4 regions of the Nocardiopsis sp. NPDC101807 genome follow, and region 2 is predicted to be linked to each of the others. Evidence: riboswitches for the same ligand, from Rfam matches in the RefSeq annotation. Region 2 holds a riboswitch; each other region holds the start of a gene.
What was found. Region 2 has a riboswitch for thiamine pyrophosphate ahead of thiD (bifunctional hydroxymethylpyrimidine kinase/phosphomethylpyrimidine kinase). Riboswitches for the same ligand answer to the same signal wherever they lie in the genome.
Positions count from the first base shown of each region.

Region 1: another riboswitch for thiamine pyrophosphate. It lies ahead of thiC (phosphomethylpyrimidine synthase ThiC); the one in region 2 lies ahead of thiD (bifunctional hydroxymethylpyrimidine kinase/phosphomethylpyrimidine kinase).
Region 3: another riboswitch for thiamine pyrophosphate. It lies ahead of thiO (glycine oxidase ThiO); the one in region 2 lies ahead of thiD (bifunctional hydroxymethylpyrimidine kinase/phosphomethylpyrimidine kinase).
Region 4: another riboswitch for thiamine pyrophosphate. It lies ahead of ACIRPH_RS24205 (ECF transporter S component); the one in region 2 lies ahead of thiD (bifunctional hydroxymethylpyrimidine kinase/phosphomethylpyrimidine kinase).

Region 1 covers NZ_JBIWMK010000004.1:442,584-446,137, reverse strand. The annotation lists gene ACIRPH_RS14870 (KGGVGR-motif variant AAA ATPase) at 1-82, shown strand, start outside; gene thiC (phosphomethylpyrimidine synthase ThiC) at 141-1,829, opposite strand; TPP riboswitch at 1,823-1,934, opposite strand; gene ACIRPH_RS14860 (SOS response-associated peptidase) at 2,047-2,898, opposite strand; gene ACIRPH_RS14855 (DUF3068 domain-containing protein) at 2,963-3,554, opposite strand, start outside.
Region 2 covers NZ_JBIWMK010000001.1:1,065,667-1,069,220, reverse strand. The annotation lists gene ACIRPH_RS04585 (alanine/glycine:cation symporter family protein) at 1-537, shown strand, start outside; gene thiD (bifunctional hydroxymethylpyrimidine kinase/phosphomethylpyrimidine kinase) at 653-1,459, opposite strand; TPP riboswitch at 1,448-1,545, opposite strand; gene ACIRPH_RS04575 (DedA family protein) at 1,651-2,349, opposite strand; gene ACIRPH_RS04570 (DUF368 domain-containing protein) at 2,376-3,296, opposite strand.
Region 3 covers NZ_JBIWMK010000007.1:77,372-80,925, reverse strand. The annotation lists gene ACIRPH_RS21705 (thiazole synthase) at 1-13, opposite strand, end outside; gene thiS (sulfur carrier protein ThiS) at 16-231, opposite strand; gene thiO (glycine oxidase ThiO) at 240-1,448, opposite strand; TPP riboswitch at 1,478-1,590, opposite strand; gene ACIRPH_RS21690 (Rv2175c family DNA-binding protein) at 1,698-2,075, shown strand; gene thiE (thiamine phosphate synthase) at 2,143-2,811, shown strand; gene ACIRPH_RS21680 (SDR family oxidoreductase) at 2,896-3,554, opposite strand, start outside.
Region 4 covers NZ_JBIWMK010000008.1:159,451-163,004, forward strand. The annotation lists gene ACIRPH_RS24200 (ABC transporter ATP-binding protein) at 1-1,044, opposite strand, end outside; gene ACIRPH_RS24205 (ECF transporter S component) at 1,150-1,761, opposite strand; TPP riboswitch at 1,872-1,979, opposite strand; gene ACIRPH_RS24210 (transglycosylase domain-containing protein) at 2,077-3,554, opposite strand, start outside.

The DNA of each region.
Region 1 (3,554 bases), on a different contig from region 2:
CGGGCAGTACAGGGTGCCGGAGATCTACCGTCACGGACTGGGATTCAACATCAGCCGCAAGGTACGAGTGCTCAAGCCCTAGGAGCCGGAAGGCGGGCGGGGGAACCTCGGGGCGGTTCCCCCGCCTCGGGGGACACTGGCTACTCGGCGAGGGGGAGGTACACGCGTCTGCCCTGTTCGGAGAACTCCGCCGACTTGTCGGCCATGCCCCGCTCGATGGCAGCGACGGTGTCCAGGCCGTGCTCCTCCGCGTAGCGGCGCACGTCCTGGGTGATCTTCATGGAGCAGAACTTGGGCCCGCACATGGAGCAGAAGTGCGCCGTCTTGGCCGGTTCGGCCGGCAGGGTCTCGTCGTGGAAGGACCGGGCGGTCTCGGGGTCGAGGGACAGGTGGAACTGGTCCTGCCAGCGGAACTCGAAACGCGCCTTGGACAGCTCGTCGTCCCACTCCTGGGCCCCGGGGTGCCCCTTGGCCAGGTCGGCGGCGTGCGCGGCGAGCTTGTAGGTGATGACGCCCGTCTTGACGTCGTCGCGGTCGGGCAGCCCGAGGTGCTCCTTGGGCGTGACGTAGCAGAGCATCGCCGTGCCGAGCCAGCCGATCTGCGCGGCGCCGATCGCCGAGGTGATGTGGTCGTAGCCGGGGGCCACGTCGGTGGCCAGGGGGCCGAGCGTGTAGAACGGCGCCTCGCCGCACAGCTCCTCCTCCAGGCGCACGTTCTCCGCGATCTTGTGCATGGGGACGTGCCCGGGTCCCTCGATCATCACCTGGACGTCGTGCGCGCGGGCGACGTGGGTGAGCTCCCCCAGGGTGCGGAGCTCGGCGAACTGGGCCTCGTCGTTGGCGTCGGCGATCGACCCGGGGCGCAGCCCGTCGCCGAGGGAGAAGGTGACGTCGTACTCCCGGAGGATCTCGCACAGCTCCTCGAAGTGGGTGTACAGGAAGCTCTCCCTGTGGTGGGCCAGGCACCAGGCGGCCATGATGGAGCCGCCCCGGGAGACGATGCCGGTGACCCGGCGGGCGGTGAGCGGCACGTACCGCAGCAGCACCCCCGCGTGCACCGTCATGTAGTCCACGCCCTGCTCGCACTGCTCGACCACGGTGTCCCGGTAGACCTCCCAGCTGAGCCGGGCCGGGTCCCCGTCGACCTTCTCCAGTGCCTGGTAGATGGGCACGGTGCCGATCGGGACGGGCGAGTTGCGCAGGATGCGCTCGCGGGTCTCGTGGATGCGCCTGCCCGTGGACAGGTCCATGACGGTGTCGGCGCCCCAGCGGGTGGCCCACACCATCTTCTCGACCTCCTCGGGCACGGAGGAGGTGACGGCGGAGTTGCCGATGTTGGCGTTGATCTTGACCAGGAAGTTCTTGCCGATGATCATCGGCTCGGACTCGGGGTGGCAGCGGTTGGCGGGGATCACCGCGCGGCCCAGGGCCACCTCGGAGCGGACGAACTCGGGGTCCACGCCCTCGCGTTCGGCCACGAAGCGCATCTCGGGGGTGAGGGTCCCGGCCTTCGCGCGGGCGAGCTGGGTGGACGCGCCGCCGGCCGGCGGGCGGTCCCCGGCCCAGGCCAGGCGGGTCGGGGGAAGGCCCCGGTGGACGTCGACGGACACGGCGTCGTCGGTGTAGGGGCCGGAGGTGTCGTACAGGTCGAAGTGGCTGCCGTTGCTGAGTCCCACCCTGCGCCGGGGCACGCGGAGCGTGTGGCCCTCCGGGGTCACGACCTCGCGATAGACCTTGGATGATCCCATGATGGGACCGGTGGTCACCCGGTGAACGGCGGTGTCGGAACCTCTGGTGGAACTGACGTCACGACCGTCGGTAGCCGTCATGGCATGCCTCCCTACGTCGGAATTACCCGAACAGGTTCTGCGGTCGGCGACACCGTCGAGTCGCCCTCTCAGCCCGCCATGGCGCGAGCTCCCGCGTTGCGTATTCACATGTGTGGGCACGTCGTGCGTGCCGCGGCGCCTCGATCCCGGCGCCGGGGCCCTGCGGCCCCGCACACCATACACAGGTCCGCCCCCGCTGTGTCCACCGCCACAGGGGTCAGAAAAGTGTCCCCGGTTCGCCACCCCCGGTGTCGGTGAGGGGTTCGAGCAGGTCGGGACGGTTGTTCTTGATGGTGTTGACGTCGGTGGACACCTCGTCGACCGCGAACCGGTCGACGGGGGTCTCCCCCAGCAGGTGCGCGAGCTCGTCGGCGCCCGAGGCGGGGTCCAGCCAGGCGGCCCAGTCCTCCGGAGGCACGACGACCGGCATGCGCTCGTGGATGTGGTCGAGCCCGGGCGCCGCCCCCGTGGTGATGACCGCGCAGCTCCACACCCAGGCGGCGGGGTCGTCCTCGGGAACCTCGGGGTCGCGCCAGCGCTCGAAGATGCCCGCCATCGCCAGGGGGCGGTCGTCCCGGTAGTGGATCGCGTAGGGCTTCTTGTCGGCCTTGGCCTTGCGCTTCTTGTGCTGGGGGTCGGTCGCGGGCGAGGTGCTGGCCTGGACGGTGCCGTCCTTGCCGACGAGCTGCCACTCGTAGTAGGCGTCGGCGGGCAGCAGGCACCGGCGGCGCCGGTAGGCGGTGCGGAAGGCCGGCTTGTCGGCGACCGTCTCGCTCCGGGCGTTGATCATCCGGTAGCCGACGTTGCGGTCCCTGGCCCAGGAGGGGACGAGGCCCCAGCGCAGCGTGTGCAGGCTCCTGGGCCCGGGCGGGCCCTGGTCGCCGGCCCGGGGCGGCGACCCGAGCACGGCGTACACCGGTCTTCCCGGCGAGATGTTGTAGTCCGGCTCCAGCTCCTCCAGCGGCGGCCACGACCGGGGATCCGCCTCCTCGGTGAGGGCCTGCTCGGGCAGCCCGAAGGCGAGCTGCAGCTGGTGCACGTTCCGGGACTGGGCATAGCGACCGCACATGTGTCCGATACTACGGCGTGGCCTTCCCGCCCACCGCCGGAACACAGGCGCGGACGGGGCCCGGTCACCACTGCGGGTCGAGGGGCTCCCCGGCGCGCCGGCGCCCGCGCCCACGGGCGGGGGCCTCCCGGCCGGCGTCCGCGTCCCCGCTCAGCGCACCGTCCGCGGGTGCGCCGTCCGCGCGGTGGCCCCGCCATGCCTGGACCAGGCCGACGAGGACCGCCAGCCCTCCGAGCGGCCCCAGGGTCCGGGGCGCCCAGGAGTCCAGGGCGCGCAGCAGCACCGACCTGACGCGGGCCTGCTCGGCGTAGCCGGAGACCTGGTTGTCCGCCATGGCCAGTTCCGCGTGCAGGAGGGGGACCTCGCCCCCGTCGTCCTGCGGACGCAGGGTCTCCGCACGCGTCTCGTGGGCGTCGACCACGATCCCGCTGACCGGCTCCACCCAGAACGTGCGGCTCACCTCCAGCCAGCGCGTGGCGGTGACCGTCCCCCGGGCGCCGGACCGGAACAGCTCGGCGGGCACCGGGCGCGCCGACTCCGGAACCTGGGCGGCCTCGACCCACTGGCTGTACCGGCGCACGGGGACCCCGGCGACCTCATCCCACTCCTGGAACTCCAGCATCGGCGCGGAGCGCACCTCCGCGTCGTAGAACGGG
Region 2 (3,554 bases):
GTCCGCCAGGCCCTCGTCGCGATGACGCAGACCTTCGTCGACACCGTGATCATGCTGACCCTGACCGCGATGATGATCATCACGACCGGGGTGTGGCAGGACACCGGCGCCGCAGGAGTGGAGGGCGGCGACAAGGGCATCCTGCTCACCACCTCCGCGATGGAGGTCGGCCTCGGCCGGATCAGCCCGGACCTGGCGGGCCTGGGCCCCGTGTTCGTCACCTGCGCGGTGGTGGTCTTCGCCTACACCACCATCCTCGGCTGGGCCTACTACGGCGAGAGGTGCGTCGTGTACCTGGCGGGGCGCGCGCTCGTCGTGCCCTACCGGCTGCTGTTCATCGCGTTCGTCTACGTCGGCGCCACGGCGCAGATCGACGCGGTGTGGCTGTTCAGCGACATCGCCAACGGGCTCATGGCCCTGCCCAACCTGATCGGGCTGCTCCTGCTGTCCCCGGTGGTCGTCGCGGAGACGAGGAAGTTCTTCGCCCACCCGGACTGGCGGGACCCGGACGCGGTCATGGAGCCCGTACGGGGGTAGCGGTACGGCCGGCGGCCCACCGCGCCCCGGCCGCGGCCCTCGCGGACGGGCCGCACCGCCGGGGCCGGGCCTCACCGGGGAGGGCGCCGGCCGCGCCCTCCCCGGTCGGCGGGCCCTACTTCCACCAGGCGTGAAAGTGGTGCACGGGCCCCTGTCCGCCTCCGGCGTCGATCTCGTCCGCCCGCCGGAGCGCCTCGGTCAGGTAGGCCTTGGCGTCGCCCACGGCGGAGGCCGTGTCCGGCCGCTGCGGGAGCAGGGCCGCGATCGAGGAGGACAGGGTGCACCCCGTGCCGTGCGTGTTGCGGGTGCGGACCCTCGGCGAGCGGAACTCGACCGGGGCGGAGTCCCGGGTCACCAGGATGTCGACGCAGTCCTCGCCGGCCAGGTGGCCTCCCTTGAGCAGGACCCCGCGCGGACCGAACTCCAGCAGGCGGAGGGCCTGGTCGTGCATCGCCGCCAGGTCGGCCGCCTCCGGCTCGTCCAGCAGGTCGGCCGCCTCGGGGAGGTTCGGCGTGACCAGGTCCGCCCGGGGCAGCAGCCGGGTGCGCAGCGCGTCGACGGCGGAGGGTTCCAGCAGCCGGTCGCCGCTCTTGGCCACCATCACCGGGTCCACCACCACGCGGGGCAGTCCGTGGCGCCCGATCGCCTCGGCGACGGCCTCGGTGACCTCGGCCGTGCCGAGCATGCCGACCTTGACCGCGTGCACCGTGGCGTCGGAGAAGAGGGTGTCCATCTGGTGGGCGACGAATTCGGCGGGGATCGGGTGGACCCCGGTGACGCCGCGCGTGGACTGGGCGGTGAGGGCCGCGACCACGGTCATGCCGAAGGCCCCGTGTGCGGAGAAGGCCTTGAGGTCCGCCTGGATCCCGGCGCCCCCGCTGGGGTCGCTGCCGGCGATGGACACGATGTTGTACGCGCTCATGGGCGTTCCTTCGCTAGTACGAACTAGGGCAGGTTCGACGGGTGTGCTCTCAGCCGGTGGACCCACCGGCACCCCGCGCCGTCGGGGCCGCCGCGTGGGCGGCCCCGCTCAGTGTGCGGCCGACCCGAGGGGGTCGGCGTATGTGTTCCGGGCGTGCGGGCCCGAGGGGCCCGTACGGCTGCCGGCGCCGTTCAGAGGGTGGGTGCGTTGTCCGCGGACCGGGCCTTGAGCAGCTTGCGGACGCGGGCGATGACGAACCACAGGAACAGCAGGGCGATGATGACGAGCACGATGTTGCTGATGAGGCCGCTCCACTGCACCAGGATCGGCTTGATGGCCGGGCCGAAGGCGTAGCCGAGGCCGATCCAGATCGAGTTCCAGACGGCGGAGCCGATCACGGTGTACACGGAGAACTTGAGGATGGGCATCCGCTCGATGCCCGCGGGGACCGAGATGAAGCTGCGCACCAGTGGCACGCACCGGCCCAGGAGCACGGCGAGGCCGCCGAAGCGGGCGAAGAAGCGCTCGGCCTTGTAGAAGTCCTCGACCTCCAGCAGGGGGGTCTTCTCCACCAGCCACTTGGTGCGGTCCCGGCCCAGCAGGGCGCCGATCGCGTAGAAGCCCCAGGCGCCGACCAGGCAGCCGATCGTGGCCCACAGGATGGCGAGCCAGACGTTCATGTGCCCGTCGTAGGCCAGGAAGCCCGCACCGGGCAGGACCGCCTCGCTCGGCATCGGGGGGAAGAAGGTCTCGATGAACAGGGCCACGCCGACGCCGGGCTCGCCCAGGGTCGTCATCAGGCTCAGAACCCAGCCGATGAAGCCCTCGTACTCGTGGACGACCTCGCCTTCCATCGCCAGGTTCGACGCCGTCCACAGATTCGCTGTCATGAGAAGTGGCTTTCCGTTCTTTCCGGTCAGACGCCGGTCGGGACGTGGGCGGCCTCGGCCCGCGAGCGCTTGCGGCGCTCCCAGACGATGGCGGCGGTCACGATCACGAAGCCGGCGACGATGAAGACGACTGTCACGGGGACGTCGGTGGGGGTGACGACCTCGCGGGACTCGGTCTGCCACGGCCACAGGGCGCGCAGCGAACCGGCCATGAGGCCGGTGAGTACAACGAGGGTCATGTGGTGAAAGTTCTCCAGGAGGTGCTGGAGCAACTTCACGAACAGGGACAGGCCGGTGAGCATGCCCAGGGCGAAGACCGCCAGGTAGGCGATGTCCAGGTCGCCGACCGCGCTGATCGTCGGCTCGTAGAGCCCGAGGGTGAGCAGGATGAAGGAGCCGGACAACCCCGGCAGGACGAGCGCGCAGACGGCCACCGCGGCGGCGAGGAAGACGACCGCCGGGTGGGTCGGCAGGTTGGCGCCCGGCAGCCCGGTGAGCACGAACGCCGCTACGGCGAACACCAGCGCCACGGCGTAGTGCCCGGCCCTCCAGGGGCGGCCGGCCCCGGAGTAGGGGATCCACAGGCACGCCAGGACGAGCCCGAAGAACAGCGCGTAGGCGTACTGGGTGTAGGCGTCGACGAGCGGGGCCAGGAGGAGGGCGGCCAGGACCAGGAACACGGCCATGCCGACCAGCGCGGGAACCAGAACGCCCCAGTCCACCTGCCGGAACCGCTCCCGCGCGCGCTCCCCGCCGCGCCCCCGGGGGACGTCCGCGACGTACCTCCTGATCCCGCTGACCACGTGGCCGGCGCCCCCGATGAGCTCGTCGTAGAGGCCGACGATGAGGGCGACGGTCCCGCCGCTGATGCCGGGAAGGGCCTCGGAGGCGCCCACGGCGCCGCCGCGCACCGCGTCGAGGAGGTAGGAGCCTGCGGAATGGGCCATCTGGATAGTTGGACGCGGCCCGGGGAACCCGGGAGAAATGCGCCTTCCTCCGTCCTAGGTGTCTCGCCCGTGCACGCGAATGCGCGACGGGAGGGGGATGAGGCGAAAAGGAGACTGTCCGAATCGGCCGGAGAGTGCGGCCGTCGGGTTCTACGGTACAAGGGGCGGAGGCCGCTGTGGGCAGGCGCTGGGGAGAGTTGTGGACGACCGTACCCCGCCCTGAGCCGTCACAGCGAGGTCTGACAGAACCCCTACGTG
Region 3 (3,554 bases), on a different contig from region 2:
CGTGTCCGTCCATGCTCAGCCTCCCTGGACCGCGGTGAGGACGTCCACGCGGTCGCCCGCGCCCAGCGCGCCGTCCGCCCACGCGGCCCGGCGCACCACCTCGTCGTTGACGGCCACGGCGATCCCGCCGGGGATCGTGCCGCCGCCCGGCGCGGTCAGGTCGCGGACGACCGCCTCCACGGTCGTGCCGTCGGCGAACTCGCGGAGGTCGCCGTTGATGATGAGTTGCACTGCCTCTCCTACTCCCACGTCGTCGTGTGCGCGTCGCCGGTCGCCCGGTCCGCGGCGAACCTGCGCGCGTACTCCGGAAGGGCGCCCGTGGTGAGGGCGCGCGCCATGGCCTCCCCGGTGGCCGGGGTCAGCAGGACCCCGTGCCTGAAGTGCCCCGCGGCCAGGTGCAGGCCGGGGACCCGGGTCGGCCCCAGCAGGGGTTCGTTGTCCGGCGAGCCCGGGCGCAGGCCCACACAGGTCTCGGTGACCTCCAGCTCGGTCACCCCCGGGACGAGCTCGCGCGCGTCCCTCAGGACCTGCCAGAGGCCCCCGGCTGTGAGCGAGGTGTCGTAGCCCAGCTCCTCCTGGGTGGCGCCGATGATCACCTCTCCGTCGGCGCGCGGCACCAGGTAGGTGGTGAAGCCCCTCACCAGGCCCCGGACCGTGCGGCCGACGAGGGGCGCCTCCCCGGCCGGTACCCGGGCGCGCAGGAGCTGGCCCTTGACCGGGCGCAGCGGCGGCACCACCGGTTCGGGCACCGCGACGCGGTCGCTCCAGCAGCCGGCGGCCAGGACGACCTGGTGGGCGGGCAGGACCCGGCCGTCGTCCAGGCGCACGCCCAGCCGGGCGCCCCCGGGGCCGGGGGCCGTGACCTCCTCCGCCCGGCCGGCCGTCTCGGTGACCCCCGCGCGTCCGCCCGCCGCGGCCAGGGCGCGCAGCAGCAGCCGGGGATCGACGGAGTGGTCGTCGGGGGCGAGTACGCCGCCGCGCACGGACGGGGCGAGCATCGGCTCCAGCCGGCGGCACTCGCGGCTCGTCAGGCGCTCGGTGGCGATGCCCAGGCGCTCCTGGAGCCGGTGCAGGTCGGCGAGGACGGCCATGTCGTCGCGGTCGAAGGCCACCAGGAGGGTCCCGGTGGTGCGGTAGCCCACGCGGATCCCGCCGGCCGCCTCCAGCTCGGCGACGAACCCGGGGTACATGCCCGCGGAGCGGACCCCGAACTCCATGAGGGGCTCCTCGCCGAACACGGCCTCGGTGGCCGGGGTGAGCATGCCCGCCGCGACGGTGGAGGCGGCACGGGCTCCGGCGGGGCCGGTCACGGGGTCGGGCTCGACCAGGGTGACGCGAAGGCCCTCCTGGGCCGCCCGCCAGGCGGTGACCCTCCCCACGAGGCCGCCGCCGACCACGACGACGGTCCGCTCCGGCGCGTCCCCGGGACCGCCATTGGTAGGACGAATCGTTTCGTGTCGGGGGTCGTTCTCGGTGCGCACGGCGCTGTTCCCACTCCCTTCGCCGGCATGACCCGGATCAGGTTCGTGCGGTCGGAGGCTCACAGCCTCCCTCTCAGCCGGGTCCCACCCGGCTCCCGCGGGATGTGCAGAGGTCTGTCCCCATCCTAGAACCTCCTCCCGGAACGCGTGGCAGTGGCGGGTATCTCCACGGCGCCCGGACCCCGCCGCGCCGGAAGGTGTCCGGGCCCCGCGGGGATGTGGCAGATTGGGGGAGTGACACGAAGCGACATCGACATCGACACGCTGGTCGGCGAGTGGCTGACCCTGAAGGAGGCGGCCGCGCCGCTCGGCGTGAGCCCCAACCGGATCAAGACCCTGATCCGCGAGAACCGCATGATGGGTGTGGTCCGCGGAGGGCAGCTGTCCGTCCCCGCCGCCTTCATCGACGGCGACGACCTCGTCAAGGGGCTGCCCGGGACCCTGGTGCTGCTGACCGACGCGGGCTTCTCCACGGAGGAGGCCCTGCGCTGGCTCTTCACCCCCGACGACACCCTGCCGGGGACTCCCATCCAGGCGATGCGCGAGAACCGGGGCACCGAGGTGCGCCGCCGCGCCCAGGGCATGGCCTTCTAGGGAACGGCGCGCCGTCGGGCGGCCTCCCCTCCGGGGGGCCGACCGGCGAGGGCCTAGGGTGGGCGGGGTGAGGACCAGCCATGGAACCAGCCTGCGCAAGCGCCTGGACGCATCCCTTCTGTACCTGTGCACCGACGCCCGGACCGGGCGCGGTGATCTCGCCGAGTTCACCGACGCGGCCCTGGCCGGAGGGGTGGACATCATCCAGCTCCGGGACAAGGGGCTGGAGGCCCGCGAGGAGATCGCGGCCCTGGAGGTCATGCGGGAGGCCTGTGAGCGGCACGGGGCCCTGCTCGCGGTGAACGACCGCGCGGACATCGCCCGCGCGGTGCGCGCCGACGTCCTGCACCTGGGCCAGCGCGACCTGCCGGTGCCCATGGCCCGCGACATCATCGGGGCCGACCCCGTGATCGGCCGCTCCAACAACGACATCGCGGCCGCCTCCTCCTCCGCCGGGGAGGCCGGGAGCGACTACTTCTGCGTCGGCCCCACCTGGGCCACCCCCACCAAGCCGGGCCGCCCGGCGGCCGGCCTGTCCCTGGTCGAGCGCGCCGCCGCCCTGGGCACGGACCGCCCGTGGTTCGCCATCGGCGGGATCGACGCGACCACCATCGACGCGGTGCTGGAGGCGGGGGCCCGCCGGGTCGTGGTCGTGCGCGCGATCACCGAGGCCGAGGACCCCCGGGCCGCCGCGGCCGGGCTGCGCGAGCGCCTGACCGCCCGCACCGGGGGCTGAGCGGGAACTCCCGGCCCGGTCGCGCCCCGGGACGACGAAACCGCCGCGCACGGGGCGCGGCGGTGGCGGGCGGGCGTGCGGCGGTCAGACCCCGACGTGCGACAGGGCGCTCGGATGGCGCCGGAGGAACCCCTCGATGGACTGGGCCGGGTGGCCGGTCAGCTTGGGCACCGTCGGGGCGACCTCGTCGAGCTCCCCCGCGGCGATCGCGGCGTACGACGAGGCCCACCCCTCGACGGCCCACTCCGGGGCGCCGGTGGGGCGGCGCGACTCCAGGGCCTCCTCCCAGGTCTCCGGCACGTACCGGACGGAGCGGCCGGTGAGCGTGCCCAGCTTGTCGACCGTGGCGCCGAGGGTCAGGGCCTCCGGGCCGGTGACGTCGTGGGTCGTGTCCTCCGAGGCGAGCGCGGTCGCCGGGTCGGTCAGCACCGCCGTCGCCACGTCCGCCACGTCGTCCCGGGACACCCACGCGACCCGGCCGTCGCCGGCCGGGCCGCGCACCACGCCGTCGTCCCCCACCCAGCCGGGCAGCAGGTCCAGGTACAGGCTGGGTCTCAGGAACGTGTACCGCACCCCCGTCGACCTGATGTGGGCCTCGGTGTAGAAGTGCGTGCGCGCGAACGTGAACGTGGCGGCCGGACCCGCGCCCAGGAAGGACAGGTAGACGATCCGGGACACCCCCGCGCGGACCGCCCCGTCCACCGCGCTCAGGTGGACGGCCATCCGGTCCTCGGACTCGGTCG
Region 4 (3,554 bases), on a different contig from region 2:
GTGGCGGGACAGGAGCCGGGCGGGCCAGCGCGCCAGGGGCCGCCGGTCGGCCCCTGCCAGGGGGCCGCGCGGCAGGACCGCGCCCCTGTGGGGTCGGGAGAGCCCCGCCAGCAGAGTCAGCAGCGTGGACTTGCCCGCCCCGTTGGGGCCGGTCAGGGCGGTCGCCGTGCCGGCCGCGACGGAGAGGTCCACCCCGTCCAGCACGGTCCTCCGGGGCGGGGCGCCCACCCCCAGCTGGGAGGGGGTGCGCGCGGTGACGCCCACCGCCTCGACGCGGGGGCCGCCGCCCGGCGCGGGGACCGTGGCGGGGGAGGGCTCGTGACCGGGGACCCACACGCCCTGCTCCGCGAGGGAGCGCCCGTGCGCGGCGAACACGTCCGCCGGGTCCCCGTCGGCGACCACTCCGCCGCCCGGTGCGACGACCACGACCCTGTCCACCAGTCCGACCACGTCGGCGACCCGGTGCTCGACCAGGAGCAGGGTCGCCTCGGTCTCGGCGAGCAGGCGTTCCAGGACGCCGCGCACCAGGGCCGCGCCCGCGGGGTCGAGGTTGGCGGTGGGCTCGTCCAGCAGGAGCAGGCGCGGGCGCATGGCGAGCGCGCCGGCGATGACCAGCCGCTGCTTCTCACCGCCCGACAGCGCGCCGGTGGGGTGGTTCCGCCCGTACGGGAAGCCGACCGCGCCGAGCGCGTCGTCCACCCTCGGCCAGATCAGGCCGGGGTCCACCCCCAGGTTCTCCGGGCCGAAGGCGACGTCGTCGCCCGCGCGGGCCATCACCAGCTGCGTCTCCGGGTCCTGGCCGACCAGGCCGACCCCTCCACGGCCCCGGTCGGCGGGGAGGCCGTCGACCAGCAGCGTCCCCTCCTGGTCGCCGTTGAGGGCGCCGTCGGGGCCGGTGAGTCCGGCGAGGGAGTGCAGCAGGGTGGACTTGCCCGCCCCGGAGGCGCCGAGCAGCAGCACGCGCTCACCGGGCCCGACCGTGAGGTCCACCCCGCGCAGGGCGTAGGACTCGCGGCCCGCGTGGCGCCACCCCCAGCCGGACAGCTCGACGCGTGCGCCGCCCCCTCCGGGGGACCGGAGGGGGGCCGGTGCGGCGGGGTGCTCCGCGGTCGCCCCCGTGGGGCCGCGGCGGTCGTGGTCGGCCACGGGTCAGCCCCTGGCCGAGGGGAAGGGGGCCAGCGCGCCGGACCTGGCCAGCGCGGTGGTGAGGAGGCGGGCGCCGACGCCCGCGATGACCGCCGCGCTGATCACGACGATGACGCCGTAGACGAGCTGGAAGTGCAGGGGCCAGGTCACGTTGTAGACGATGTTGTCGCGGACGGCCGGGGAGAGGCCGGCCGCGGCCGCCGCGAGCACGGCCACGCCCATGCCCCAGCGCCGGTAGCCGAAGGCGAGGAAGACCAGTTCGGGGAGGAGGCCCTGGAGCGTCCCGTCGAGGATCACCATGACCCCCCACTGCGTCCCCAGCACCGCCGACACCAGGGAGGCCGCGATCGAGGTGAGCAGTGCGGCGCCCGGCTTGCGGATGACCAGTCCGCCGAGGACGCCGGAGATCAGCCACATGCCGTAGACCGCCGCCTGCGCGGGTGGGAAGCCCACGAAGAGCGGGGTCGTGACCGACCAGACGATGTTCCAGAGCCAGAAGACGACGCCGACGGCGACGCCGATCACGGCTGCCACGACGATGTCGACGGTGCGCCAGCCGCGCAGCCGTCCGAGGACGTCGCGCCAGAATCCGGTGCGCCCGGTATCGGTGCTCATCAGGTGGTGTCCCTTCGTCGGGGTGGACGAGGGCCCATGTGGCCAAGAGCGACGCCGGAGGACGTGCCGCGCCCCGGGACCGTCCCGGGTGCGCGGGAGCACGCCGCCGGAGACGGGTTCCTACGACTTCCTTCGCTGGCATGACCCAGATCAGGTGTGTAAGGGTCTGCGGCCGGGTGCCGCACTCTCAGCGCTCACGCGCTCCCCTGTCGGTTTCCCTCCATTATGCGTCAACAACGGGGGCCGCGGGGTGTTCCCTCCCCGCGGCCCCCGTTTTCCGCCCCTCGTCGGGGCCCCGCCCGGCGGCGGGAGCGGTCAGGCGTCGCCCTCGTCGTCCCCGCCCTTGGGCGGTGTCGACGACGGGTCGCCGAACGCCTTCGGCGACGGGGCGAAGCCCTCGGCCGGCAGGTCGGCGGTGGCCCCGCGCATGGTGGCCTGCCAGATGGGGCCGGGCAGCGTGCCGCCGTAGACGATGCCGTAGTAGCGCCCGCCGATCGTCACGCCCTGGAGCGGGTTCTCCTCGCCGCCGCGCATGTCGCCGACCACCACGGCCGACGCGAGGTTCGGGGTGTAGCCGGCGAACCAGGCGTAGGCGGCGTTGTCGGTGGTGCCGGTCTTGCCCGCGGCGGGGCGCCCGAGGCCGAGGCCGTTGGCGGTGCCGCCCTTGAACGTCTGCTGGAGCAGGTGGTTGACCCCGTCCGCGACGTCGCGCCCGACCCTGCCCTCCTCGCAGTCGGTGCGCGCCGCGACCTCCCGGGTGCCCTCGGCGCCCTCGCGGCCGATCCGCACGGAGACCACCGGGACGGGCTCGCAGTAGGTGCCGCGGGCGGCGAACGTGGCGTACGCGTTGGCGACGGTCAGCGGGGACACCTCCTGGTCCCCCAGGGTGAAGGAGCTCCAGACGCCCAGCGGCTCGCCGTCGGCGCGGTGGATGCCGACCCGCTCGGCCATCTCCGAGGTCTCGCAGAGGCCGACGCGCTTCTGGAGCTGGGCGAAGTAGGTGTTCACGGACCCCTTGGTCGCGCTGATCATGTTGTGCCGGCCGCCGTCGCTCTCCCCGGCGTTGCTCACGCTCCACCCGGACATCACGCCGCCGTCGCAGTTCTCGAGCCCTCCGACCGAGACGCTCTCGGGAGAGGAGAAGCTGGTGCCGTAGCCCAGCCCGGAGTGCAGGGCGGCGGCCAGGGTGAACGTCTTGAACGTCGACCCCGCCTGGTAGCCGAGCGAGCCGCCGGCCTCGCTGTCCACCGCCAGGTTGAGGGAGGTCGTGCCGAGCGCCTCGTCGTCGAACCCGTAGCGCAGGTTCTGCGCCATGCCCCGGATCCGGCCGGTGCCGGGCTCGACGATGGCCTGGGCGGCGAACTTGGTGGACTCCTCCGCCGGGACGTACCGCTCGATGGCCTCCTCCGCGGCCCGCTGCGCCTCCCCGTCGAGCGTGGTCCGCACGGTGATGCCGCCCTTGGTGAGCGCCTCGTCGCGCTCCCCCTGGAGCTCCCCGAGGATGTCGGAGCCGCGCAGCCAGCGCATGACGAAGTCGCAGAAGAACGGCTGCTCCGAGTGGTAGCAGCTGCCTCCTCGCGGGGTCGGGTCCAGGGCGAGCCCCCGGCTCGCGTACTCCTCGACCTGCGCCGCGTCCAGGTGCCCGGTCGCGCCCATCCGCTCCAGCACCAGGTCGCGGCGCTCGCGCGCGGCCTCGCGGTTGTTGAGCGGGTCGTAGAACGAGGGGCTGCGCACGAGCCCGACGATGGTGGCGGCCTGCGCCGGGTCCAGGTCGGCGGCGGAGACGGAGAAGT